Regions from separate parts of the Serratia symbiotica genome, predicted to be linked through region 3. Evidence: predicted binding sites of a transcription regulator. Region 3 holds the regulator's gene; each other region holds the start of a gene.
What was found. Region 3 encodes PurR, which represses purine synthesis genes. Its sites were predicted from a motif close to CANGCAAACGTTTGCNTG; they were not measured.
Positions count from the first base shown of each region.

Region 1: guaB (IMP dehydrogenase) is a predicted target of PurR. The motif match lies at 4,667-4,684, and genes of this name have one in related genera.
Region 2: gcvT (glycine cleavage system aminomethyltransferase GcvT) is a predicted target of PurR. The motif match lies at 2,746-2,763, and genes of this name have one in related genera.

Region 1 covers NZ_CP050855.1:2,185,987-2,194,358, reverse strand. The annotation lists gene der (ribosome biogenesis GTPase Der) at 1-1,351, shown strand, start outside; one part of gene SYMBAF_RS10985 (IS3 family transposase) at 1,619-1,868, shown strand; one part of gene SYMBAF_RS10985 (IS3 family transposase) at 1,868-2,787, shown strand; gene xseA (exodeoxyribonuclease VII large subunit) at 3,175-4,575, opposite strand; gene guaB (IMP dehydrogenase) at 4,746-6,209, shown strand; gene guaA (glutamine-hydrolyzing GMP synthase) at 6,342-7,919, shown strand; partial or broken gene SYMBAF_RS18470 (Arm DNA-binding domain-containing protein) at 8,246-8,372, shown strand, end outside.
Region 2 covers NZ_CP050855.1:2,529,207-2,537,578, forward strand. The annotation lists gene gcvP (aminomethyl-transferring glycine dehydrogenase) at 1-1,003, opposite strand, end outside; gene gcvH (glycine cleavage system protein GcvH) at 1,086-1,472, opposite strand; gene gcvT (glycine cleavage system aminomethyltransferase GcvT) at 1,518-2,615, opposite strand; gene ubiI (FAD-dependent 2-octaprenylphenol hydroxylase) at 3,222-4,439, opposite strand; gene ubiH (2-octaprenyl-6-methoxyphenyl hydroxylase) at 4,493-5,671, opposite strand; gene pepP (Xaa-Pro aminopeptidase) at 5,677-6,990, opposite strand; gene SYMBAF_RS12695 (YecA/YgfB family protein) at 7,050-7,628, opposite strand; gene zapA (cell division protein ZapA) at 7,946-8,275, shown strand; RNA gene ssrS (6S RNA) at 8,317-8,372, shown strand, end outside.
Region 3 covers NZ_CP050855.1:1,230,010-1,238,381, reverse strand. The annotation lists partial or broken gene SYMBAF_RS06265 (MATE family efflux transporter) at 1-658, opposite strand, end outside; gene SYMBAF_RS06260 (riboflavin synthase) at 867-1,505, shown strand; gene punC (purine nucleoside transporter PunC) at 1,642-2,820, opposite strand; gene purR (HTH-type transcriptional repressor PurR) at 2,939-3,964, opposite strand; gene cydH (cytochrome bd-I oxidase subunit CydH) at 4,284-4,373, shown strand; gene SYMBAF_RS06240 (C40 family peptidase) at 4,446-5,210, opposite strand; gene SYMBAF_RS06235 (Grx4 family monothiol glutaredoxin) at 5,628-5,972, shown strand; gene rnt (ribonuclease T) at 6,047-6,730, opposite strand; gene gloA (lactoylglutathione lyase) at 6,811-7,218, opposite strand; gene slyA (transcriptional regulator SlyA) at 8,104-8,372, shown strand, end outside.

The sequences.
Region 1 (8,372 bases), 960 kb from region 3:
AGTTGAGGGCAATGAATTTATCATTGTCGATACTGGCGGTATTGATGGCCACGAAGATGGCGTCGAAACGCGCATGGCGGGTCAGTCGCTGTTGGCGATTGAAGAAGCCGATATTGTGCTGTTTATGGTTGATGCCCGCGCTGGCCTGATGCCAGCCGATCAGGGTATCGCCCAGCATCTGCGCAACCGCCAGAAGGCGACCTTTTTGGTGGTCAACAAGACTGATGGCCTAGATCCAGACGTGGTCACCGCTGATTTCTACTCGCTGGGCTTGGGTGAGGTGTATGCCATTGCCGCCTCACACGGCCGTGGTGTCAGACAACTGATCGAGCACGTACTGATGCCGTTCCTTCCTGAAAAAGAGGAAGAAGTCGAACTGACCGAAGAAGAGGCCAACGCCGCTTATTGGGTCGAACAGAATGCTGAGAACCTCGAAGGGGAAGAGGATGAACCGGAAGATGACTTCAACCCGCAGGATTTGGCGATCAAGCTGGCGATTGTCGGGCGCCCCAACGTAGGTAAATCTACGCTGACTAACCGTATCCTTGGCGAGGAACGCGTGGTGGTGTACGACATGCCAGGTACCACCCGCGACAGTATTTATATCCCGATGGTACGTGATGAACGCGAATATGTGCTCATCGACACCGCCGGGGTGCGCAAACGCGGGAAAGTGACGGAAACGGTAGAGAAGTTCTCGGTAATCAAAACATTACAGGCGATTGAAGACGCCAACGTGGTGCTGCTGGTAATCGACGCACGCGAAGGGATTTCTGATCAGGATCTGTCGTTGCTTGGCTTTATCCTCAATAGTGGCCGCTCACTGGTGATTGTGGTCAACAAGTGGGATGGCATGAGCGAGGAAGAGCGCACACATGTGAAGGAAATGCTCGATCTGCGTCTGGGCTTTGTCGATTTCGCCCGTGTGCACTTTATCTCCGCGCTGCATGGCAGCGGTGTCGGCAACCTATTCGAATCGGTGCTGGAAGCATATGCTTGTGCGACCCACCGTGTGAACACCTCAATGCTGACTAAGATCATGCACATGGCCGTTGACGATCACCAGCCGCCGCTGGTGCGTGGCCGCCGTGTGAAGCTGAAATACGCTCACGCCGGTGGGTATAACCCACCGATTGTGGTGATCCACGGCAATCAGGTGAGTGATTTGTCCGATTCGTACAAACGTTATCTGATGAACTATTTCCGCCGCTCGCTGAAAGTGATGGGAACGCCGATCCGCATCCAATTCAAAGAGGGCGACAACCCGTTCGCTGGTAAACGCAATCTACTGACGCCAAACCAACTACGCAAGCGCAAGCGCCTGATGAGTCACCTGAAGAAAAACAAATGATGATTTACTAAGAATCATCAGCTTTCGAAAAGTCCAGAAGCCCGCATTGTGTCGGGCTTTTTTGTTATCAAGGACTATTACAACGACGCATTACAGCTCATCATTCAGTTGTACCCATGTGTGTACTCAGTAGGTTTTGCTTTGTTTTTGGGTACAAAGATGAGTACTCATTCATGATCAAGCCCGCATTGGGTATGTAGTGGCACACTGAATTTGGCCACCTGAACAGAGGTGATATGCTCACCTCAGGACATTACAGGTGCTTCAATGAAAAAAAGAAATTTCAGTGCAGAGTTCAAACGCGAATCCGCTCAACTGGTCGTTGACCAGAACTACACCGTGGCAGATGCAGCCAGTGCTATGGATGTCGGCCTTTCCACAATGACGCGATGGGTGAAGCAGTTGCGTGATGAGCGGCAGGGAAAAATACCTAAAGCCTCTCCCATTACTCCTGAACAAATTGAAATACGTGAGCTGAGGAAAAAAATACAACGTATTGAAATGGAAAACGAAATATTAAAAAAGGCTACCGCGCTCTTGATGTCAGACTCCCTGAACAGTTCTCGATAATCGGGAAACTCAGAGCGCATTATCCGGTGGTCACACTCTGCCACGTGTTCGGGGTTCATCGCAGCAGCTACAAATACTGGAAAAACCGTCCTGAAAAACCAGATGGCAGACGAGCTGTATTACGCAGCCAGGTACTGGAACTGCATAGCGTCAGCCATGGCTCTGCTGGCGCAAGGAGTATCGCAACTATGGCAACCATGAAGGGCTTCAGGATGGGACGATGGCTCGCCGGCAGGCTCATGAAAGAGCTGGGGCTGGTCAGTTGTCAACAGCCCACTCATCGGTATAAATGCGGTGGCCTTGAACACATCGCTATCCCGAATCACCTTGAGCGGCAGTTCGCAGTGACAGAGCCTAATCAGGTGTGGTGTGGCGATGTGACCTATATCTGGACAGGCAGGCGCTGGGCCTACCTCGCCGTTGTTCTCGACCTGTTCGCGAGAAAACCGGTGGGCTGGGCAATGTCGTTCTCACCGGACAGCAGGCTGACCATCAAAGCGCTGGAGATGGCGTGGGAGGCCCGGGGAAAACCAGCCGGAGTGATGTTCCACAGCGATCAGGGCAGCCATTACACAAGCAGACAGTTCCGGCAGTCACTGTGGAGGTATCGGATCAGACAGAGTATGAGTCGGCGTGGAAACTGCTGGGATAATAGCCCAATGGAGCGCTTCTTCAGGAGTCTGAAGAACGAATGGGTACCGGTGACGGGTTACATAAACTTCAGCGATGCAGCCCACGCAATAACGGACTATATCGTTGGGTATTACAGCGCGCTCAGGCCGCATGAATATAACGGTGGGTTACCACCAAACGAATCGGAAAACCGATACTGGAAAAACTCTAACGCGGTGGCCAGTTTTAGTTGACCACTACAGTTCAGAGAGCTTCCGCCATTGCGACAAAACGCGACGTTCAGCCCTTCCTCAAGCCAGTGCCGCGCCGCTAACCTCACTAATAGCATATTGTTAATTGGGTGAGAGGCCACTCCCCCACCAGCTTGATAACGGATAGTGATTTTCATCACTGATATTCTTAGGATGAAATAATTTTCATTGATTAATAATTGTACGGGATTGGTTAGTACTTTCATTTTTCGTGTACACCGGGGTGTACTCAAAACAATTGTTAAATTAAAAAATCCTTTTAAATCAAGTGAAAAATCGCTTTCTTACTATTCACCTGAAGAAAAAATAATCAGTGCAAAGTGGGCGTTAGTAATACTGCCCCCATATTCTATCGAAAGGGCTGAGAGGTTATCGATTGGACGAATCAATATTGCGCTCAAACAGCCTCATTGGATCGCGAGTTTTAGCGGTGGTGATGCTCTTCACCTCACTTTCTATCCAGCCATCAAGTAAACGGGTTTCTAGCCGTTCGCCGAGTTGAGCCTGTTTGGTGCTTTTCAGCAGCTTGCCGCATGGGGTTTGTGTCACGCTATAGCCGCGCGCCAGCGTCGCCAGCGGGCTGACCGCTTCAAGCTGGCTACAGGCCATGCCGAAGCGCTGGCGGTAAGCATTGAGCTGGCGATCCAGCGCCTGCTGTAAGCGGTACTCCTGCTGTTGCACACGCTGTTGATAGCGGTGAATGTGGTTCTGCGGCTGTATCTGCGCCAACTGTTGCTGGGCGCGTTCGTTGCGCTGCGAGGCCATGCGCAACTGATTTTGCGTGCCCTCTTCCAGACGGCGTTGTAATTTGAACAGCAGCGTCTGCTGGCGCGCCAGCCGCAGGTGCGGATGTTGCTGCTGCAAACGGTGGTGAATGCGTGTGAACTGCTGTTGACGCCGGACCAGATAGTAATCCATCGCCATTTCCAACCGTTGTTGCTGCGACTGCAACTGACGCACTAGCTCAAGCTGATTGCGGCTGACCAGTTCAGCGGCAGCGGAAGGGGTCGGCGCACGCAGATCGGCGACAAAGTCGACGATAGTCACATCGGTTTCATGGCCGACTGCGCTGACGATCGGGATCTGGCTGGCGAATATCGCGCGTGCTACGCGTTCATCATTGAAACTCCACAGATCTTCCAGCGAACCTCCACCCCGGCCAACGATCAGCACATCGCATTCATCACGGCGGTTGGCGGTTTCGATGGCGCGCACCACCTGCATTGGCGCGTCCTCGCCCTGCACTGAGGTGGGGTAAATAATGATCGGCAGTGAAGGATCACGCCGTTGCAGCACCTGCAAGATATCATGCAACGCCGCGCCGTTGGCGGAGGTGATCACCCCAACGCATTTGGCTGGGCTAGGCAGTGGCTGTTTGAACTGTGGGTCGAATAAACCTTCGTCGCTCAGGTGCTGCTTTAGTTGATCGAACTGCTGTTGCAACAGGCCGTTGCCGGCAGGCTGCATACTCTCGGCGATCAGTTGATAATCGCCACGCAGTTCGTATAGGGTGATGCTGGCGCGCACCAGAACCTGCTGGCCGTTCTGCGGCCGGAAAGTGGTACGGCGGTTGCTGTTGCGGAACATCGCACAGCGCACCTGCGCGCAATCGTCTTTCAAGGTGAAATACCAGTGGCCGGATGTTGGCTGGGAAAAGTTGGAGATTTCAGCAGAGATCCATATCTGCCCCATTTCCATTTCCAGCAGTTGTCGAACAGCCTGATTTAAGCGGCTTACGGTAAAAATGGACGGTGGGGGAGCTAGCGACATGTGATCCAAATCAAATCTTAAAACAAGCACTCAATTGCCCGATACTACATGGCTAAAAAAGGTAATCAAGGGTTTTTGCAAGAAAGTGCTGGAGGCAACCGATTACGCTCTGTATAATGCCACGGCAATATTTTATCCCTTTCACAGCCCACCCTGGTGAGATATTGCCCATGCTACGTATTGTTAAAGAAGCGTTGACGTTTGACGATGTACTCCTGATTCCTGCCCATTCCACGGTTCTGCCTAATACCGCAGAACTCGGCACGCAGCTGACTAAAAATATCCGCCTGAATATCCCTATGTTGTCCGCCGCCATGGATACCGTAACCGAATCTAGCTTGGCTATCGCGCTGGCGCAGGAAGGTGGCCTGGGTTTTATTCACAAAAACATGTCTATCGAACGCCAGGCTGAAGAAGTCAGCCGGGTGAAGAAACATGAAAGCGGTGTAGTGACCGACCCACAGACCGTCACCCCAGCAACCACCTTACAAGAAGTTAAAACGCTGACTGCTCGCAACGGCTTCGCTGGTTACCCGGTTGTTACCGAAGACAATGAGTTAGTGGGGATCATTACCGGGCGCGACGTGCGCTTCGTTACCGATCTGAACCAGCCGGTCACCGCAGTGATGACGCCGAAAGCACGCCTGGTCACGGTGAAAGAAGGTGAAGCGCGCGAAATCGTGCTACAAAAAATGCACGAAAAACGCGTTGAAAAAGCGCTGGTGGTGGATGACAGCTTCCACCTGCTGGGCATGATCACCGTTAAAGACTTCCAGAAAGCAGAACGCAAGCCCAACGCCTGTAAAGACGAGCATGGCCGGTTACGTGTAGGTGCGGCGGTTGGTGCGGGTGCCGGTAATGAACAGCGCGTTGATGCGCTGGTCGCCGCAGGTGTTGACGTGCTGCTGATCGACTCCTCACACGGCCACTCCGCAGGTGTGCTGCAACGTATTCGAGAAACCCGTGCCAAATACCCCGACTTGCCGATCGTCGGTGGCAACGTTGCCACCGACGCCGGTGCCAAAGCCTTAGCTGAGGCGGGGGTGAGCGCGGTGAAAGTGGGCATTGGCCCTGGTTCTATCTGCACCACCCGCATCGTCACTGGTGTAGGCGTACCACAGATCACGGCCATCGCTGATGCGGTTGACGCGCTGGAAGGCACCGGTATCCCGGTTATCGCCGATGGTGGCATCCGTTTCTCTGGCGACATCGCCAAGGCTATCGCGGCGGGTGCCTCCTGCGTGATGGTTGGCTCCATGCTAGCAGGTACCGAAGAATCACCGGGTGAAATCGAGCTGTACCAGGGGCGTTCGTTCAAGTCCTATCGTGGCATGGGGTCGCTGGGTGCGATGTCCAAAGGTTCTTCTGACCGTTACTTCCAAACCGATAACGCCGCCGACAAACTGGTGCCAGAAGGTATCGAAGGCCGTGTAGCCTACAAAGGCATGCTGAAAGCCATCGTGCATCAGCAGATGGGGGGGCTGCGCTCCTGCATGGGTCTGACTGGCTGTGCCACCATCGACGAACTGCGCACCAAGGCAGAGTTTGTGCGTATTAGTGGCGCTGGTATTCAGGAAAGCCATGTACACGATGTGACCATCACCAAAGAGTCGCCGAACTACCGCATGGGTTGATTTCAAGGGGGCATGGTTCATTGGACTTAATGTCAACGGCGTATAGGGTACGGCGGGTGACAACTTACTGATGGGCCTTGCCCCAGACGATTTGATTTTTCCTTTATTTTTGTTGCTGGAATTCGCTTTATTATGAAAAAAAATATCCATAAGTATCGCATTCTTATTCTGGATTTCGGTTCACAATATAGCCAATTGATTGCCCGCCGCGTGCGCGAAATCGGCGTTTACTGTGAGCTATGGGCCTGGGATGTGAACGAAGAACAGATCCGCGAATTCAATCCTAGCGGCATCATCCTTTCCGGTGGCCCGGAAAGCACCACCGCAGACGGCAGCCCGCGCGCCCCTGAGTACGTGTTTACTGCCGATGTGCCGGTGTTGGGTGTGTGCTACGGCATGCAGACCATGGCGATGCAGTTAGGTGGTTGTGTGCAGGGTTCTAACGAGCGTGAGTTCGGCTACGCGCAGGTGGAAGTCGTCAATGAGTGCGCGCTGTTGCGTGGCATCGAGGACATCACCAGCCCGCTGGGCAAACCGCTATTGGACGTGTGGATGAGCCACGGCGACAAAGTCACTGCCATCCCATCTGACTTCGTGACCATCGCCAGCACCGATAGCTGCCCGTTCGCCATTATGGCTAATGAAGAAAAACGTTTCTACGGCGTGCAGTTCCACCCGGAAGTGACTCACACCCACCAGGGCCAGCGCATGCTAGAACGTTTTGTTCTGGACATTTGCCAATGTGAAGCCCTGTGGACTCCGGCCACCATCATTGAAGATGCGGTTGAACGTATTCGCCAGCAAGTGGGGGAAGACCATGTGATCCTCGGCCTGTCCGGCGGTGTTGACTCTTCTGTAACCGCGATGCTGCTGCACCGTGCCATTGGCACACGTCTGACCTGCGTTTTCGTCGACAACGGCTTGCTGCGCCTGAATGAAGCTGATCAGGTGCTGGAAATGTTCGGCGACGGTTTCGGCTTGAATATCGTGCATGTGGCGGCGGAGAATCGCTTCCTGAGCGAGTTGGCTGGCGTTGACGAACCAGAAGCCAAGCGCAAGATCATTGGCCGCGTGTTCGTGGAAGTGTTCGACGAAGAAGCCTGCAAGCAATCCGACGTGAAATGGTTGGCGCAGGGCACCATTTACCCGGACGTGATCGAATCCGCTGCTTCCGCCACTGGCAAAGCGCATGTGATCAAATCGCATCACAACGTGGGTGGCCTGCCGCAAGAGATGAAGCTGGGGCTGGTCGAACCGTTGAAAGAACTGTTCAAAGATGAAGTGCGCAAGATCGGTCTGGAACTGGGCCTGCCGTCCGATATGCTGTACCGGCACCCATTCCCTGGGCCTGGTCTGGGCGTGCGCGTGCTTGGTGAAGTGAAGAAAGAGTATTGCGACCTGCTGCGCCGTGCAGATGCCATCTTCATTGAAGAGTTGCACAACGCTGACCTGTATAACAAGGTGAGCCAGGCGTTCACCGTATTCCTGCCGGTACGTTCGGTGGGCGTAATGGGCGATGGCCGTAAATACGACTGGGTTGTTTCACTGCGCGCAGTGGAAACTATCGACTTTATGACCGCACAGTGGGCGCATCTACCCTATGACTTTCTCGGCCGCGTCTCCAACCGCATTATCAACGAAGTAAACGGCATTTCCCGCGTGGTATACGACATCAGTGGCAAACCGCCAGCGACCATTGAGTGGGAATGATCCGCGAGCGTTTTCTACGATTAATATCCATTCAAAATAATACTACCCGCCTTGATTTGTAGGCGGTTTTTTTATTTTTAGCCATTAATATCCATCAGGTACTATCGGTTATTTTTAACGGTAAATCTGACGGTATAAGAATCTTTTTGTCAGTGTTACAGGCCATTTTACCGTCAGGTTTAGGCCAGTTGTGACGGTAAAATTTCACAATAAAGAGTGGCCCAATGTTGACCGATACCAGACTAAAAAACCTTAAAGCGCTGGAAAAACTTTATAAGGTTGTCGATCGTGATGGCCTGTATGTAACCGTATCCCCCAAGGGATAGGTGATATTTCGCTATGACTATCGAATTAACGGGCGTCGTGGGCGCTATGGTGACGGTATTTCTCTGGCGCAGGCGCGCGAAAAACTACTCGAAGCGAAAAAACGCGTAAATGCAGGAATATCGCCTG
Region 2 (8,372 bases), 1.3 Mb from region 3:
GCGAGGTACAAATATTCGAGTTAGCCTTTTCACGGCGGATATGCTGTTCACGCGTTTGCATCGCCATGCGCAACGCGGTGTTGCCAGCCGCATCGCGGGAAACGCCGATGATACGGCCCGGCATTGCGCGTTTGAATTCATCGCGACAAGCGAAGAAAGCCGCATGCGGCCCGCCATAGCCCATCGGTACGCCGAAGCGCTGCGCGGAACCGAACACGACATCAGCACTCGGTGCAGCCAGCAGCACCAACGCCATAATATCAGCGGCTACGCTGGTGACGATGTTACGGGATTTCAGCTCGGCCAGCAGCGCGCGGTAATCGTGAAGTTCGCCAGTGGTACCCACCTGCGGTAGCAGCACACCGAATACCCCTTCCCACTCCCGCACTTTTTCAGCTTTATCGACAATCACCTCGAAACCAAAGGTTGCAGCGCGGGTACGCACCACGTCCAACGTTTGTGGATGCACGTCATCCGCCACGAAGAAACGGTTAGCCCCCTTCAGCTTGCTGGCGCGTTTAGCCAGCGCCATCGCTTCAGCGGCAGCGGTCGCTTCATCCAGCAGCGAGGCGGAGGCCAGATCCAAGCAGGTCAGATCGCGCGTCAGAGTCTGGAAGTTCAGCAGCGCCTCCAGACGGCCCTGCGACACTTCCGGCTGATAGGGAGTATAGGCGGTGTACCAGCCTGGATTTTCCAACATGTTGCGCTGGATCACCGGCGGCGTCAGCACCGCGCTGTACCCCATGCCAATGTACGATTTGTAACGCTGATTCTGCGAGGCGATCGCCTTCAGTTCGGCCAATGCCTGATGTTCCGTGGCCGCGTTGCCCACCGGCGGCGGCTCCGGCAACTGAATATCTGCGGGCAAAATCTGTTGGATCAGCGCGCTGAGCGTGCGTGCGCCCACCGTTGCCAGCAACGCCTGCTGTTGTTCCGCAGAAGAGCCGATGTGGCGCTCAATGAACGCTTCGCTGTGTTCAAGTTGGCTGAGTGTCTGAGTCATTGCTACACATTCCTGAATGCTTGCGTGGTACGGGATATCACCTGAGCTAAAACGCCCCGCTAGGTTTGGGGCGTCACATTGATTACTCGTCGATAGAAGCCTGATAGGCTCCAGCATCCAGCAGGTTGCCCAGTTCACCGACGTCGGACGCCTTGATACGGAACAGCCAGCCTTCGCCGTAGGGTGCGCTGTTCACCCGCTCCGGTGCACTTTCCAGTGCGTCGTTAACCGCAATGATTTCACCGCTGATTGGCGCGTAGATGTCAGAGGCGGCTTTCACCGATTCCGCCACCGCACAATCGTCACCGGCAGAGACGATTGTGCCTATTTCTGGCAAATCGACAAACACCATGTCGCCCAGCAATTCCTGCGCATGCTCGGTGATCCCTACCAAGTATTCACCATGACCTGCGTCACACACCCATTCATGGGAGGTGGCGTATTTCAATTCTGTTGGCACATTGCTCATCGCCAGTTACTCCTTTAAAGAAATGAGAGAATCAATCAATAAACATCAGTGAACCAGTGACTTGCCAGCACGGACAAAGCCGGGTTTGGTCACCTTGACCGGCATCTCACGGTTGCGGATCTGCACGATAGCCTGCTCGCCGACACCCATAGGCACGCGCGCCAAGGCGATGCTGAAGCCTAAAGTCGGAGAGAACGAACCGCTGGTGATCACCCCTTGGCGTGTCTGCCCCACTTCGTCGGTGAAACGCACTGGCAGCCCATGGCGTAGTACGCCTTTTTCCGTCATGATCAAGCCGACCAGTTGTTCGCTGCCCAGCTCACGCTGCTGTTCCAGGGCAGCGCGGCCGATGAACTGACGATCTTCCGGTATCCAAGCAATGGTCCAACCCATGTTGGCGGCCAACGGTGAAACGCCTTCGTCCATGTCCTGACCATACAGGTTCATGCCCGCTTCCAGACGCAAGGTGTCACGCGCTCCCAACCCCGCTGGCTTGACGCCTGCGGCCAGTAGCTGCTGCCAGAAGCCTGCCGCCTGCTCTTTCGGCATGGCGATTTCATAACCAGCTTCACCGGTGTAGCCGGTAGTGGCGATAAACAGATCCCCGCTCTGTACGCCGAAGAACGGCTTCATGCCTTCAACCGCGCTTTTTTGCTCCGGGGTAAATAGGGTGGCGGCGCGCTCTTGAGCCTGTGGACCTTGCACCGCGATCAACGCCAGATCGTCACGCACCGTCAGCGATACGCTATACGGCACGGCATGCGCTTCGATCCAAGACAGGTCTTTTTCGCGCGTGGCGGAGTTCACTACCAGGCGAAAATAATCTTCAGCGAGGAAATAGACGATCAGATCGTCGATCACACCACCGGAGTCATTCAGCATGCCGGTATACAGTGCTTTACCGGGTTGAGTAAGCTTGGCGATATCGTTCGCCAGCAGATAACGTAGGAAATCACGGGTACAGGCTCCGTGCAGATCCACGATAGTCATATGGGAGACATCGAACACGCCAGCATCCTGCCGCACGGCGTGATGCTCATCAATTTGTGAGCCATAGTGCAATGGCATCATCCAGCCATGAAAGTCTACCATGCGCGCTCCACACGCCATATGCTGGTCGTACAATGGGGTTTGCTTTGTCATCTTTTCCCTTTTTCCATTTGATCGCTAGAAGATAGGGGCAGTCACGCAATACGCCACTGATGCCATGGCGCACTGACTGCTCGGCAGAAACGCTGCGCTGGTGCAACCCAAAATTGCGGCCAACCCTGATAACGCAAACGTTACCTTTCCCTGAACTTATCACTGAACGCCCCCATTAACTATCAGTTAAAATAGGCTCGACAATGTTCAGGTACAGAAAAATGCCGGGCTAGTGTGTAGAGTTTTTCACTAAAAAAATGCGATTAAAGGCACAAAATAAAAAATTAGCAGGAAAAAACACGGGGTTATATAACATACCGGTGACCACACGCAGAATTCCGCCTTTTGATAGCCGACCAGCGGATTAGAAAAAATCATGATAAAAACACCTGAAATGAGATTATTTCAAATGAAGGGTGATTGAAGAAAACCAGGGAAATTCATAGGCTCCCACTGGGAGCCTGACCAGAAAGATTAAGAACCTATCCCATTAGCTATTTTATTTGCCATTTTGGCCCTGGGCAGTGCTCACCATCCCCACAGACTCTCTGTACGCTCAGCTTGTTCCACGCTGTCCGTATCCAAACTGGCTGCAACAATGTACGCCTACTGGAATTGGCTCTTGGCCAGCCATTCCGGCAAATCATTCAGACCCATCGCCTGACGCACCAGTTTCGGTTTGACACCCGGCAGGCTATCCGCCAGCCGTAGGCCAATGCCACGCAACAACTTTTTTACCGAATGATGGCCGTCGAACAACTCATGGAAACCTTGCATACTGGCTAACATCACCGCCGCACCGTGCTTGCGGCGGCGTTCATAGCGGCGCAGATACAGATGCTGGCCGATGTCTTTCCCTTGGTGCTGTAAGCGCCGCAGTTCGCAGATTAATTCTGCGGCATCCATAAAGCCCAAATTCACCCCCTGCCCAGCCAACGGATGCACCGTGTGCGCCGCATCGCCAACTAGCGCCAAGCGATGCGCGGCGAAACTGCGTGCATAGCGTCCCGTCAACGGGAAGGTCAGGCGCTCACTCTCCAAGCGGCAATTGCCCAGCCGCATGTCGAAGGCCATTGCTAATTGGCGATTAAATTGCTCCGGTGACAATTGCTTCAGCCGTTCTGCATTGAGCGGCGTCACTGACCAGACGATCGAACTCAGATACGGATCGCTGAACGGCAGGAATGCCAGAATGCCATCGCCATGGAATATCTGCCGCGCCGTGGCCAGATGTGGCACTTCGCTGCGGATGGTAGCTACTAACGCATGGTGACGATAATCCCAAAAGGTCAGCGGGATGTCGGCGTGCTGACGCAGCCATGAATGGGCACCATCAGCAGCGATCACCAACCGGGCACTCAACATACGGCCGTCTTCCAGCGTGATAAAAGCGTCGTTCTCGCCCCAAGCCACCTGTTTGAGCGCAGCTGGGGTAATCAGGGTGATATTAGACAAGCTTTCGGCACGTTTCCACAATACCTGTTGGATCACCGAGTTTTCGATAATATGGCCGAGATGGCTAAAGCCACACTCATCACCGCGAAAGGTGATTTTGCCGAAGCTATCACCATCCCACACCTCCATCGCGTGGTAAGTGCTGGCGCGCAGTTGGAGGATGTCCTGCCAGACACCGATATGTTGCAGCAAACACTCACTGGCAGCGTTGATGGCTGAGACGCGTAACGCAGGCAATTCCTGCGGCGGTGTCATATCCGGCTGCCGCTGTTCCAGCACCGCAATGCGTAGACCGCTGCCCTGTAGACCACAGGCCAGCGCCAGCCCTACCATACCGCCACCGGCAATAACCAAGTCAAATGATTGCATGCTGCTTATTTCCTTAAATAGCGCACCTCACGGGGCGGCGCGCTGATGTCAGTCTAACGTTCCACCCAGCCCAACGTGCGCTTGGCGAAGGCATTGCGCATCGCTGGCAAGCGCGCCATCGCCAGCAAACCCAGATTGCGGCCAACGATCAGCGAACCGTAGCAGTTAGCGAACAAACGGTTCAAACCATCGGTCACCGCAATTGTGGCTTGCTGATCCTGTTGCCGCCGTTGTTGATAACGGTTCAGCCATGCATAGCCACCGGGATCTTCGCCATTATACGCCGCTTCCGCCAGCGTTTCCGCCAGTGACATCACATCGCGCAGGCCGAGGTTAAACCCCTGCCCAGCGATCGGATGCAGCGTCTGTGCAGCATTACCCACCAACGCTAACCGGTGACTGACGTGCCGGTTGGCGGTCAGCAGGCTGAGCGGATAGCTATGACGTTTGCCAGCTTTTAGGATACGCCCCAAACGCCAGCCGAAAGCTTGTTGTAGCGCGTTGATAAAGCGCTTATCGTCCCAAGCATCAACCTGCTCGTGTTGTTCTCGCGCATGACACCACACCAGCGAACTGCGGCCTTGCGACATTGGCAGCATTGCCAGCGGCCCATAGCGGGTAAAGCGTTCAAAAGCGCGCCCCTGTGGATCTTCCGCAGTGGTGACATTAGCGATGGTGGCGAACTGCGGGTAATCACTCTGCTGCCACTGCATATTACAAGCCTGTGCCAGCGCAGAACGCGAACCGTCAGCCGCCACCAGCAGTTGCCCGCTGATACGCTGGCCGCTGTCCAGCAGCACCTCTACCTGCTCGGTGCTGCGGACTACATCAACCACCCGCGCCGGGCAGTGCAGCGTCACGCCAGGTGCCTTCGCCAGCAGCGCGAACAGCCGCTGACCGGCATCGTGCAGTTCGATCACCTGGCCGAGCGCAGCGACCTGAAAATCCTGCGCATGCAAATTAACAAAGCCAGCGTGACCGCGATCGCTAACGTGCACCTGGGTAATGGCCGTGGCGCAGTCGCGCAGCGCTGACCAGACGCCAATGCGCATCAACTGCTGACAGGTGCCTTGCGCCAGCGCGATAGCGCGGGCATCAAAGCCTGGGTGGCTACGGTCATCCGGGCGGTTAGCTTCAACCAGATCCACCGCCATGCTGCCCTGGGTTAGCACCGAGATAGCCAGCGCCAAGGTCGTCCCCGCCATACCACCGCCAACAATAATTACGCTCATTCGCTCTACCTTGCCGCCGCCATCAACGCTTCGATGGCGGCGGCATCTTTCACCACGCCAGCGGTCAGATTTTCATTGCCATCGGCGGTGATCAGAATATCGTCCTCAATGCGGATACCGATGCCGCGATACTCTGCTGGCACGTCCGCGTCCGGCGCGATATACAGCCCCGGCTCCACGGTCAGCACCATGCCCGGCTCCAGCACCCGATCGCGGTTCGGCGTGCCGTAAGAACCGACATCATGCACGTCAAGGCCCAGCCAGTGACTCAAGCCATGCATGTAGAACTGACGGTGCGCCTGCTCGGCAAACAGTTGTTCCACCTCGCCCTTCATCACCCCTAGCTCCACCAGCCTGGTAATCATGATGCGCACCACTTGGTCGTTAACTTCGCGGATGCTGGTACCCGGTTTAAACAACTGCAACGCACGCAACTGCACAGCTAGCACGATGTCGTACACCGCGCGCTGCGGCTGGCTGAACTTACCATTCACCGGGAAGGTGCGGGTAATATCACCCGCGTATCCTTGATATTCGCAGCCGGCGTCGATCAGTACCAGATCGCCATCACGCATGACACATTCGTTCTCGGTGTAATGCAGGATGCAGCCGTTTTCGCCGCTGCCGACAATGGTATTGTAAGACGGGTAACGGGCACCGAGGCGGGTAAATTCGTGGTGGATCTCCGCCTCCAGTTGATATTCAAACATACCAGGACGGCATTTTTTCATCGCGCGGGTATGAGCTGACGCACTAATTTCACCAGCGCGGCGTATTATCGCCAGTTCCTCCGACGATTTGAACAACCGCATATCGTGCAACCATGGACGCCAATCAGTTTGTGTCAGCGGCACCTGAAAGCTTTGGCGGCTCCCCTTGCGCAGTTTATCCAACGCGCCATACAAGATCCGATCAGCATAATCATACTCGCCCTGCGCGTGGTAGACCACATCCAGACCATTGAGCAGTAAGTGCAGTTGTTGGTTGATGTCATCGAACGGCAACGCGCGATCCACCCCCAATGTAGCCGGTGCAGCATCTTGTCCCAGGCGGCGGCCAAACCATATTTCTGATGTCAGATCACGCACTCTGTTAAACAGTACGCTATGGTTATAAGTCTCGTCGCTTTTGATCAAAACCAGCACCGCTTCCGGCTCGTTGAAACCGGTCAGATACCAAAAGTCACTGTTCTGGCGGTAGGGATAGTTGGAATCTGCACTACGCGTCACTTCCGGCGCAGAGAAAATAACCGCCGCGCTGGCCGGAGCCATTTTCGCCAACAACGTCCGGCGGCGGGTGTTGAATTTCTGCTGAGTCATTACCTTCTCCTGAAATCAATCCTTCCGCGTTCACCGCCTGCGGAACGGCAATATGACGTTCAATGCAACATCGGTTTGATGTTTTCTGGCGCTATCGGCGACTGATGGGTGAACTCGGTATGGCACAGAATGGCAGCAACCCGTACATATTCCACCACCTCTTCCAGCGACTGTTTCAACGTTTCCTGATCTTCATCTTCGTCATAGCCCAATTGAGCAATATTGCGCAGATCATCGATGGCCTCGCCGACTTCACCTTTCACCTGCGCCAATTTCGGTTGCATTATGCCCAATCCAAGCAGGAAATGGTTAACCCAGCCAGCCAGTGCATCGGCGCGTTCAAACACGCTGACGGTTTCACCTTCCGCCAGCAGCGGCTGGAACATAAACCCGTCATCTTCTAGCATTTTATGCGTTGTTTCGTACAGTTGCTGTAGTGGCTGGCTGAGTGATTGCGGGAAAGCCACACCGTCGTTGGTCAGATCGTGGATCAACGCCAGCCAGCTAGCGTCACGGCTACCACCGCACAGCAGGCCACTGATCAGGCCGTGCAATTCTGCCGCCGTCAGCGCTACAGCCTGCTGGTTGAGGGCTACGGTCAAAGATGAATAATTTGGAAATATGTTATGTGTAGACATGCGCATTCGTCATCGTTGGCAGGATAGGTTCGTGTTATGCTACCACCAAGATCCATTGTTATACCAGATAAGCGCAACACCCCGGTGGTAAGTTTTCATCGTGATGTGGCAAGTCTCACGCCGCGTCAGTCGGGGATAAAATGGCAGTCATGAGGCATTTCGAAACCTTTTTTGGCTGGTAATGTGCGCCGCAGTAGATTACAACCAGAAACTGCAAGGGGTTGTATACTTGATACTGAGGTATTTTAGTGGCGTCCGTTTTGGTAAGCCGACAAAGGCAAGCTGGGGCTGGCGTGAAATTTAGGCAGGAAGGTGGCATGTCTGCACAACCGGTAGATATTCAAATTTTTGGCCGTTCGTTAAAAGTCAACTGTCCGCCAGAACAACAAGATGCGTTGAACATGGCGGCGGACGCTCTTAACCAACGGTTGCAAGATCTTAAAGTTCGCACTAGAGTCACAAATACTGAGCAACTGGTTTTTATCGCAGCATTGAACGTCTGTCACGAACTTGCTCAAGAGCAGTTGAAAATCCGAGAGTATGCATCCAACATGGAGCAACGCATTCGTATGCTGCAACAGACCATTGAGCAAGCATTGCTTGAACAAGGCCGTATCTCTGAGCGCCAGGATGCACAGTTTGAATAACTTAGTCTATTGAAATATAAAATTTTCGATAGTGAGTAAAAATTTCTCTGAGATGTTTGTCAGCGGGTCAGTCCCCTGAGCCGATATTTAGTACAAA
Region 3 (8,372 bases):
TCGTGCTGCGAGGGTGCTCGTTTGACGTACCAGCGTATCATAAGGAACATGAGCCAGTAGACGCTGCCAGTGGCCACGCCGCAGCCAACCCCCCTAATTGCGGCATGCCAAATTTGCCGTAGATAAAAATGTAGTTGATCGGAATATTGATCAGCAGGCCGATAAAGCCGATCACCATGCCTGGTTTAGTTTTGGACAAGCCTTCACACTGGTTGCGTATCACCTGGAAGAACAGATAGCCCGGAGCGCCCCACATGATGGCATGCAGGTAGCCGAGTGCTTTGCTTGCCAATTGTGGGTCGATGCTATGCATGGTGTCGATGACCCACTTGCAGTTGTAAAGTAAAACGATCAGCAGCAGCGATACGCCGCCAGCTAACCAAAAGCCTTGCCGTACCTGATGGGCAATGCGATCGCGCCGGCCAGCACCGTTAAGCTGGGCAATCACGGGGGTTAATGCCAGCAGCAGCCCGTGACCGAACAGGATCGCAGGTAGCCAGATTGAAGTGCCGACCGCCACTGCAGCCATATCCGTGGCGCTGTAGGCCCCGGCCATAATGGTATCCACCACCCCCATGGCGGTTTGTGATATTTGCGCGATGATTACCGGGATGGCGAGAACCAATAAATTACGCGCTTCTAGGAAGTACTTCTGCACGCATACACCTTTCTGTTTTATTTATGAGTGGGAGGGTTGCCGTGAGCAGACAACAATAATTAAACTTTATCACAGTGGAATTTTGTCAAAAGAGTCTACCTATTCGGCGTGTTTAAGCAAATATTGCGATCAAAGAGTTTTCAGTGGGTTTGGTTTTACGCGTAAACTGGCATAAACGCGTTAACTCGTTCAGAAAAAAGAGGCATATATGTTCACCGGTATTGTACAGGGCACCGCACCCTTGGTCGCCATTGATGAGAAACCCAACTTCCGCACCCATGTGATTGAAATGCCTGCCGAACTATTGTCTGGGCTAGAGTTAGGTGCCTCGGTTGCCCATAATGGTTGCTGCCTGACGGTGACCGCCGTGGAAGGCACGCGCGTCAGTTTCGATCTGATCAAGGAAACGCTATGCCTGACCAACCTTGGCGAATTGGCGTTGGGTGACAGGGTCAACATCGAGCGTGCCGCCAGATTTAACGACGAAATTGGCGGCCATCTAATGTCCGGCCATATTATTTGCACGGCAGAAGTGGCCAAGATTTTGGCTTCGGAAAATAACCGCCAAATCTGGCTACGTATGCCCAATGCGTCACTGATGAAATATATCCTGCATAAGGGGTTTATTGGCATTGACGGCATCAGCTTGACCATCGGCGAGGTGGTGAATAACCGGTTCTGCGTGCATTTGATTCCCGAAACGTTAGAACGCACCACGCTGGGTAGAAAACGTTTGGGCGACAAAGTGAATATTGAGATCGACCCGCAAACACAGGCGGTAGTGGACAGCGTTGAACGGGTGCTCGCTAGCCGTGAAGCAAGGTTATCGGCGACGTTCAAGGACTGACAAGCTGGCGAGTAATAATGTATCACTATCAGTGGAGCAAACGGCTAACGTTTATCAGGAAACGCTGGTATTAGCGCACAGACGCCGTTTTATTGCCCGATAAATTAGCCCAGCGATTAATAGTGGGCTAGCAAATTCACGCCGTGCCGCCAACTGCTTTTCCTCGTTGTAGCCAATAGCCCACCGCAGCCAACACCACTGTAGAAAACATCACCGACACTGTCGCCAACAATGGCTGCGAGATAAATGCCGATACCAGCATGCTGGCGACAAAGCACAGACCGAGCTGCAAAGTGTTTTGCAACGCTGCGGCTTTGCCACTGCTTTCCGGAAATGCCATTAACGCATTCGCCACCATTATTGGATAGCCAGCACCATTAACCAAGGCCATGATGCAGAACGGGATCAACAAAGTGGTCAGGGTTGGTTCGCCCAGCATCGCCACTAGATACAGTGCTGCGATGCTTGCGCCATAAGTTACTAACAACCATGGCAGCAAGGTTTTACCCTTAATGCGATTTAGTGTGGTACGGTAGCCATAACCCCCCAACAGGAAAGCTAAGGTTTGCGGCATATAGCTTAGGCCAATATCATTTGGGCTGTAGCCCATATCGCTGAGGATAAACGGCGAACCGGTCAGCCAGGCGAAAAATCCGGCCGAACCGGCGGCGAACATCGCAACGTTGCCGCTGAACACGGGCGATTTGAACAACTGCCAGAAGCTGACACTACTGTTGCTTTGACCAGCTGCGTTTTCTGACCGGGTGCTTTTCTTCAGCAGTAATGTTGGTAGCAGTAGCAGGATGGAGAAGCCCAATAGCACGGCGAAGATCATGCGCCAACTTGTCTGGTTCAGCAGCCAGGCACCCATCAGCGGTGCCAACGCGGGGGATAACGCGACCAACGGCATGATCGTGGCGAATATGCGCCTGGCTTTGCCCTCACGGTAGCGGTCAACCACCAGCGCCTGCCAGGTAACAGCGGCGGAGCAGGCACCAATCGCCTGAATAAAGCGCAATAACCATAGCTGCACAGCATTTTGTACCCATAGCATGCCGAGGCAACCTAAGGCGAACAGCACCAAGCCGAGCAGCAGTACTGGCTTGCGGCCCAGATGGTCGGAAAGCGCACCCCACAGTAGCTGTGCAAAAGCGAAACCCGCTAGAAATACGCTCAGGCTGACACTGATCGCACCGGCAGAGATCTGTAATTCCTGCTGCATGGCACTAAAGGCAGGTAGGTACATGTCGGTGGCCAGATAACCCAATATGCTCAGGCCAGCGAGGTAACCCATAAAGCCAAAGGAATTTCGCATGGTATTTCTCGTTAATATTGTGTGATCGCAAGTTTTAGTGTCGAGAAAAGAACGGACACCGACTGGCGCAGTCAGTTGAACATCGTGGATGGCTATTTGCTCATACAGCAGGCGGTGTTTAACGGCGGTAGTCGATGAATGGGCCATCGGCCACCGAACGGCGTTCAAGCAGTTTCGGGTGCACTTCGATCACCTGTGACTCCTCACGTTTACTGATAATGCGATCCAGCAACATGCTAAACGCCATTTCACCTAGGCGTTCCTTCGGCTGATGGATAGTGGTCAGCGCCGGGGTGAAGTACCTGGCATTACGCACGTTATCATAGCCGATCACCGAAATATCCTGCGGCACACGTAGGCCCAGTTCGTCAGCGGCGCAGATGGCTCCCATCGCCATGATGTCGCCACCGCAAAATACAGCAGTTGGCCGTTGTTTTTGTGACAGGATTTGATGCATTGCCTGATAACCGGATTCTGGCTCAAAGTCGCCCTGAACGATCCACTCATTGCGCATCTTAATATTAGCTTCCTCCATGGCTTTCAGAAAACCCTGGTGACGCCCGCCACCGGTGTTGCGCACCAGTTGGCCCGGAATGGCACCAATATCACGGTGGCCGCGCTCGATCAGATAGCGGCCAGCCAAGTAACCGCCCTCGAAGGCATTGTCGACGATGGTATCAGTGAAATCCCCCCGTGCAGCCCCCCAATCCATCACCACCATGGGAATAGGGCGATATTCTTCCAGCATGCTCAACAGTTGTTCTGGGTATTCCGAGCACATTATTAGCAGGCCATCGACGCGCTTTTGTGCCAGCATAGCCAGATAGGCGCGTTGTTTGTTCAGATTATTGTGCGAGTTGCACAAGATCAGCGTGTAGCCCTTGCTATAGCAGCTATTTTCCACTGCTTCGATCACTTCAGCAAAATAGGGGGCCTCACTTGATGTGGCCAGCAGGCCGATCGATTTGGTGTGATTGACCTTCAGGCTGCGCGCCACGGCGCTTGGCGAATAATGCAACTCCTTGATTGCAGCACAAACGGCCGCTTGAGTTTCTTCGGCGACGAAACGAGTCTTATTGATGACGTGCGAAACGGTGGTAGTGGAAACGCCAGCGCGTTTGGCTACATCTTTGATCGTTGCCATATAATAAATGACTCCTGAACTCACATTTTACAATATGCAAGTATAATGTTAATCGTTTACCTGCGTAGATCCTTCTCCAGAAAAGCGAAAACTGAGTTTTTAGAGTTGTGGCCTTCGGCGCTTAGTCTGGGGGAACACATGCCGATACGCAGTTGTGAACTGCGAATTTTGTCGCATATTGAGCAAAAGTGGAAGAGGGAGTCGGCACTATAAACTGGGAATGATAATAAGATTTTATTGGCGAATTGTGAGAATATAATTTGGCACATTAATTGTGCGCCTTTTATCCTTGAAAAAGCCTCCCAGAGAAGGAATAGTGATGGATACTGACCTGAAGATGTCGTTGCTTGCCACGTTATGTGTGTTGGCGGTGATTATTGTTTTCTGTTTCACCGCTGTGCTGAACTGACCGCTAGCATTAAACCTAAATAAAGGCGCAGTTACTGTGCCTTATCCAGGGTTCTTCAACGCATGCACAGCGTTAGCGAATGGTTTGTGGCGTGACTACCCGGCGTGCACCGATGTAGTGATTCTGCCAATAGTCGTTGTTGAGTTGGCTGATGCGGATCTCTTCACCGGATCGCGGTGACTGTATAAATTTGCCATTGCCGAGATAGACCCCGACATGATCGGCTACGTTGTGATTGTGAATGCGAAAGAACACCAGATCACCGCTTTCCAGTTCGCTTTTCTTGATTGGCGCAGCATGGCGTAATTGGTACATTTCTTTGGTGGTGCGTGGCATCTTGATTTTCACCACATCTTTATAAGCGTAGTAAATTAGACCACTGCAATCAAAGCCGGTATGGGGTGAACTGCCCCCCCAGTGATAAGGCTTGCCCATTTGGCCCATCAGCTTGGCCATCGCCGTCTGTTTGGCATGCTGATAACGTTTTTTATGTGCCAGGCTGAGCTTCAATGGTTTTACATCGTGTGGGTGTATAGTTTTGGAAATACCGGGTTGACGTTGGTGGTCATAGCGCTTTTTGTCACCCTTTCTCGGTGGGACTACTTTAACAGTTTTGGCTATTTTCTGGGTTTTGGCCTTCAACGGTAACCTAGCGCTAACTTTTACTTTTTTTCTGACTTTCACCGCTTTTCTTTTCTGGGGGTCATCTGGTTGCGCTTCATTAGCAGCGTGACTTTTGCGCTGCTCGGTGGTAGTACGCGCCTGCGGTACAGCATGCGCTAGATTGAAGAAGAGTTGTGTAAGTAGCAGCATGGAAAGTATAAGAATTAAGCGCATGTCAACATCACCAACTTTGACTTTAAACGGATACCGAAGGCTGACAGTATTCCCGAATTTTTCCATATACAACAGCGAAGACATTATAAATAGTGATCCATATTGTGAGAAAAAGTTAACGGCATATTTTTTTATTTAAAATCAATTAATTAGTTTTTTAAAAACACGAACAGAATTTTGTGGATTAATTAAACACCGACTGAGGGGGGAAATTATGGGTTAAATGGTCGGATTAAAAATGTTATTCTGAATCCATATTTTAACCCGGAACGGTGTTTGCTGATAAGACGCGATCAGTAGCGGGTGATGCACTTGTAAAAGAGAGCATCTCTTATGACTACTACAGCCGTTAAAACAGCCCACATGATGCATGTGGTCGCTATGAGATGTCGATTGAGGAAACAAATAATGACGACAATGACGACGATTGAAAAAATTCAGCACCAGATCGCTGAAAACCCCATTTTGCTGTACATGAAAGGCTCACCAAAATTGCCAAACTGCGGTTTCTCTGCGCAGGCTGTGCAGGCGCTGTCTGCCTGCGGCGAGCGCTTTGCTTACGTGGATATTTTGCAGAACCCGGACATTCGTGCACAACTGCCTAAGTACGCTAATTGGCCGACTTTCCCACAACTGTGGGTAGACGGTGAATTGATTGGTGGTTGCGATATCATCATCGAAATGTATCAGCGTGGCGAACTGCAACAGCTTATCAAAGAAACAGCAGAGAAATACAGCGCGCAGCAAGACTCGCAGCCTTAATTGGCACGAGGTTTTTGTACCGCTATGTATGAGGTCGGGCGGTGCCAATGCAGACTGAGCCGCCCGACTATTGCTTAGCCGCCGAGATCGCCGAGGGTTAGTGGCCAGCCACCTAGACGTTTCCAGCGGTTAACTAGTTCGCAGAACAGTAAGGCGGTCTGCTCAGTGTCGTACAATGCTGAATGCGCCTGGCTACTGTCAAACGGCATACCAGCAGCGGTACAGGCTTTCGCCAGCACTGTCTGGCCTAGCACCAGCCCACTCAGCGCCGCAGTATCGAATGTGGCAAAGGGGTGGAATGGATTGCGCTTCAGGCTGGCGCGCTCGGCAGCAGCCATCAGGAAACTGTGGTCAAAGTTGGCGTTGTGCGCCACAATGATTGCCCGGTTACAGCCGCGATGCTTGATGCCAGCACGCACCGTTTTAAAAATGGCGTGCAGCGCATCATATTCACTGACCGCGCCACGCAGCGGGTTGTGCGGATCAATGCCATTGAATGCCAGTGCCTCCGGTTGCAAGTTAGCCCCTTCAAAAGGCTCGACATGAAAGTGCAGGGTTTCATCCTGCTGCAACCACCCCCCCTCATCCATTTTCAACGTAACGGCGGCAATCTCTAGTAATGCATCGGTTTTTGCATTAAAACCGGCAGTTTCTACATCTATAACTACGGGATAAAACCCACGAAAGCGGCCACTCAGGGCGTTAAGGTCACTTTTTTCGGCCATCAGTTTCTTATCTTCATCGGATGCAGCGCGCATTATGGCAAATTTTGCCACCGGTTGCAGGCGCTTATCACCTAGGTAAAAAAAGAAAGCTGCCATTGCACTCTGGATAAGTGTTATTTACCGAGGCCGTCACTGGCATGTTTATTCTCGATCAGTTCGATTTTATAGCCGTCTGGATCTTCGATAAAAGCGATGACTGTGGTGCCACCTTTGACTGGGCCGACTGCACGGATTATCTTGCCGCCGACGCTACACAAGTGGTCACATGTGGCTGCGACATCGTCCACGCCCAGCGCCAGATGCCCGAACGCAGTACCCATTTCGTAACTGTCTACGCCCCAGTTATAAGTCAGTTCAATTACTGCACCTGCGCTTTCATCACTGTACCCGACAAACGCCAGCGAGTATTTATATTCTGGATTCTCACTGGTACGCAGCAGACGCATGCCGAGCACCTTGGTATAGAAGTCAATCGCGCGTTGCAGATCACCGACGCGTAGCATGGTATGGAGTAAGCGCATAAATCCTCTGATTGGCTGTGGCGGACGCGGTGAAGAGAAGCCAGTATAGCTTCGTCGCACAAGGGGGTTCAATGTGAATCGAAGGATAATCTGGTGTGACGACGTCACTTTTACAAGCCGCAAGTCAACGATACTTTTGCAGCGTTGAAGGGCAGGCTCATGGCGTTAAAATCGCATCGGAGTTGTGACTAGGATGGGTCTTGCCAGCAAAATCGCCCATAGCAAGGTAACTCATGCGCTTGGAGAGCCTGGCAAAAGAAGGAAGCTTAATACTCAAGGTTTACTGATTAATTTAACCTACCTGTGATGTTATAAGTGCTTATTTTTCTAATTTTCCAATGAATTACAGTGTAATGCTAATGATCCAGGTAGAGACTTCGTCTTGGTATGTTCATTAGTAGTGCTTATAATAAGCGTCCTCAAAAAAACGCCAGCGCAAATGGCAAAGGTGTAGACGATCACTATTGAAAGATATTTTTATATCTCGCGCGATATTAAATCGCTAAAATACTTAGAGAATTGTTGTTAGCCAGATCAGAAAAATCCATCAGCATGGGATGTCCGATCTCGCTGGAAAATATTCCGTCTCGTAACAAAATGCTTCACCATTTTCAGTAAAAAGCGTTAAACATGATTGAAGGAAGTCGATACGCTCAATACCAAATCGAGTGTGGAAAAGAGAAGTGTTTAGCCATGATGTTCACATTATCAATATCTACGACACTCACATGTTGAATATTTGCATAACGAACTGTCAATAGCTGATAAAAATAGTGGCTATTTCCACAATATACATTATATACATTTGTGTTTTTAATATGAGTTACCCAGAATAGGCTAGACATTTGGAGATAAAATTAGCATGCTAATTATAAGGAGGGGTAAATGGAATCAACATTAGGTTCAGATTTAGCACGATTAGTACGTGTTTGGCGTGCGCTCATCGATCATCGGCTCAAGCCGTTGGAGCTAACCCAAACGCATTGGTTTACTTTGCACAATATTGATTGTTTACCGCCGGATCAGTCACAGATCCAACTGGCTAAAGCGATTGGTATTGAGCAGCCATCACTGGTTCGCACTCTGGACCAATTGGAGGAAAAAGGACTGATTACGCGTCACACCTGTGCCAATGACCGTCGAGCGAAGCGCAT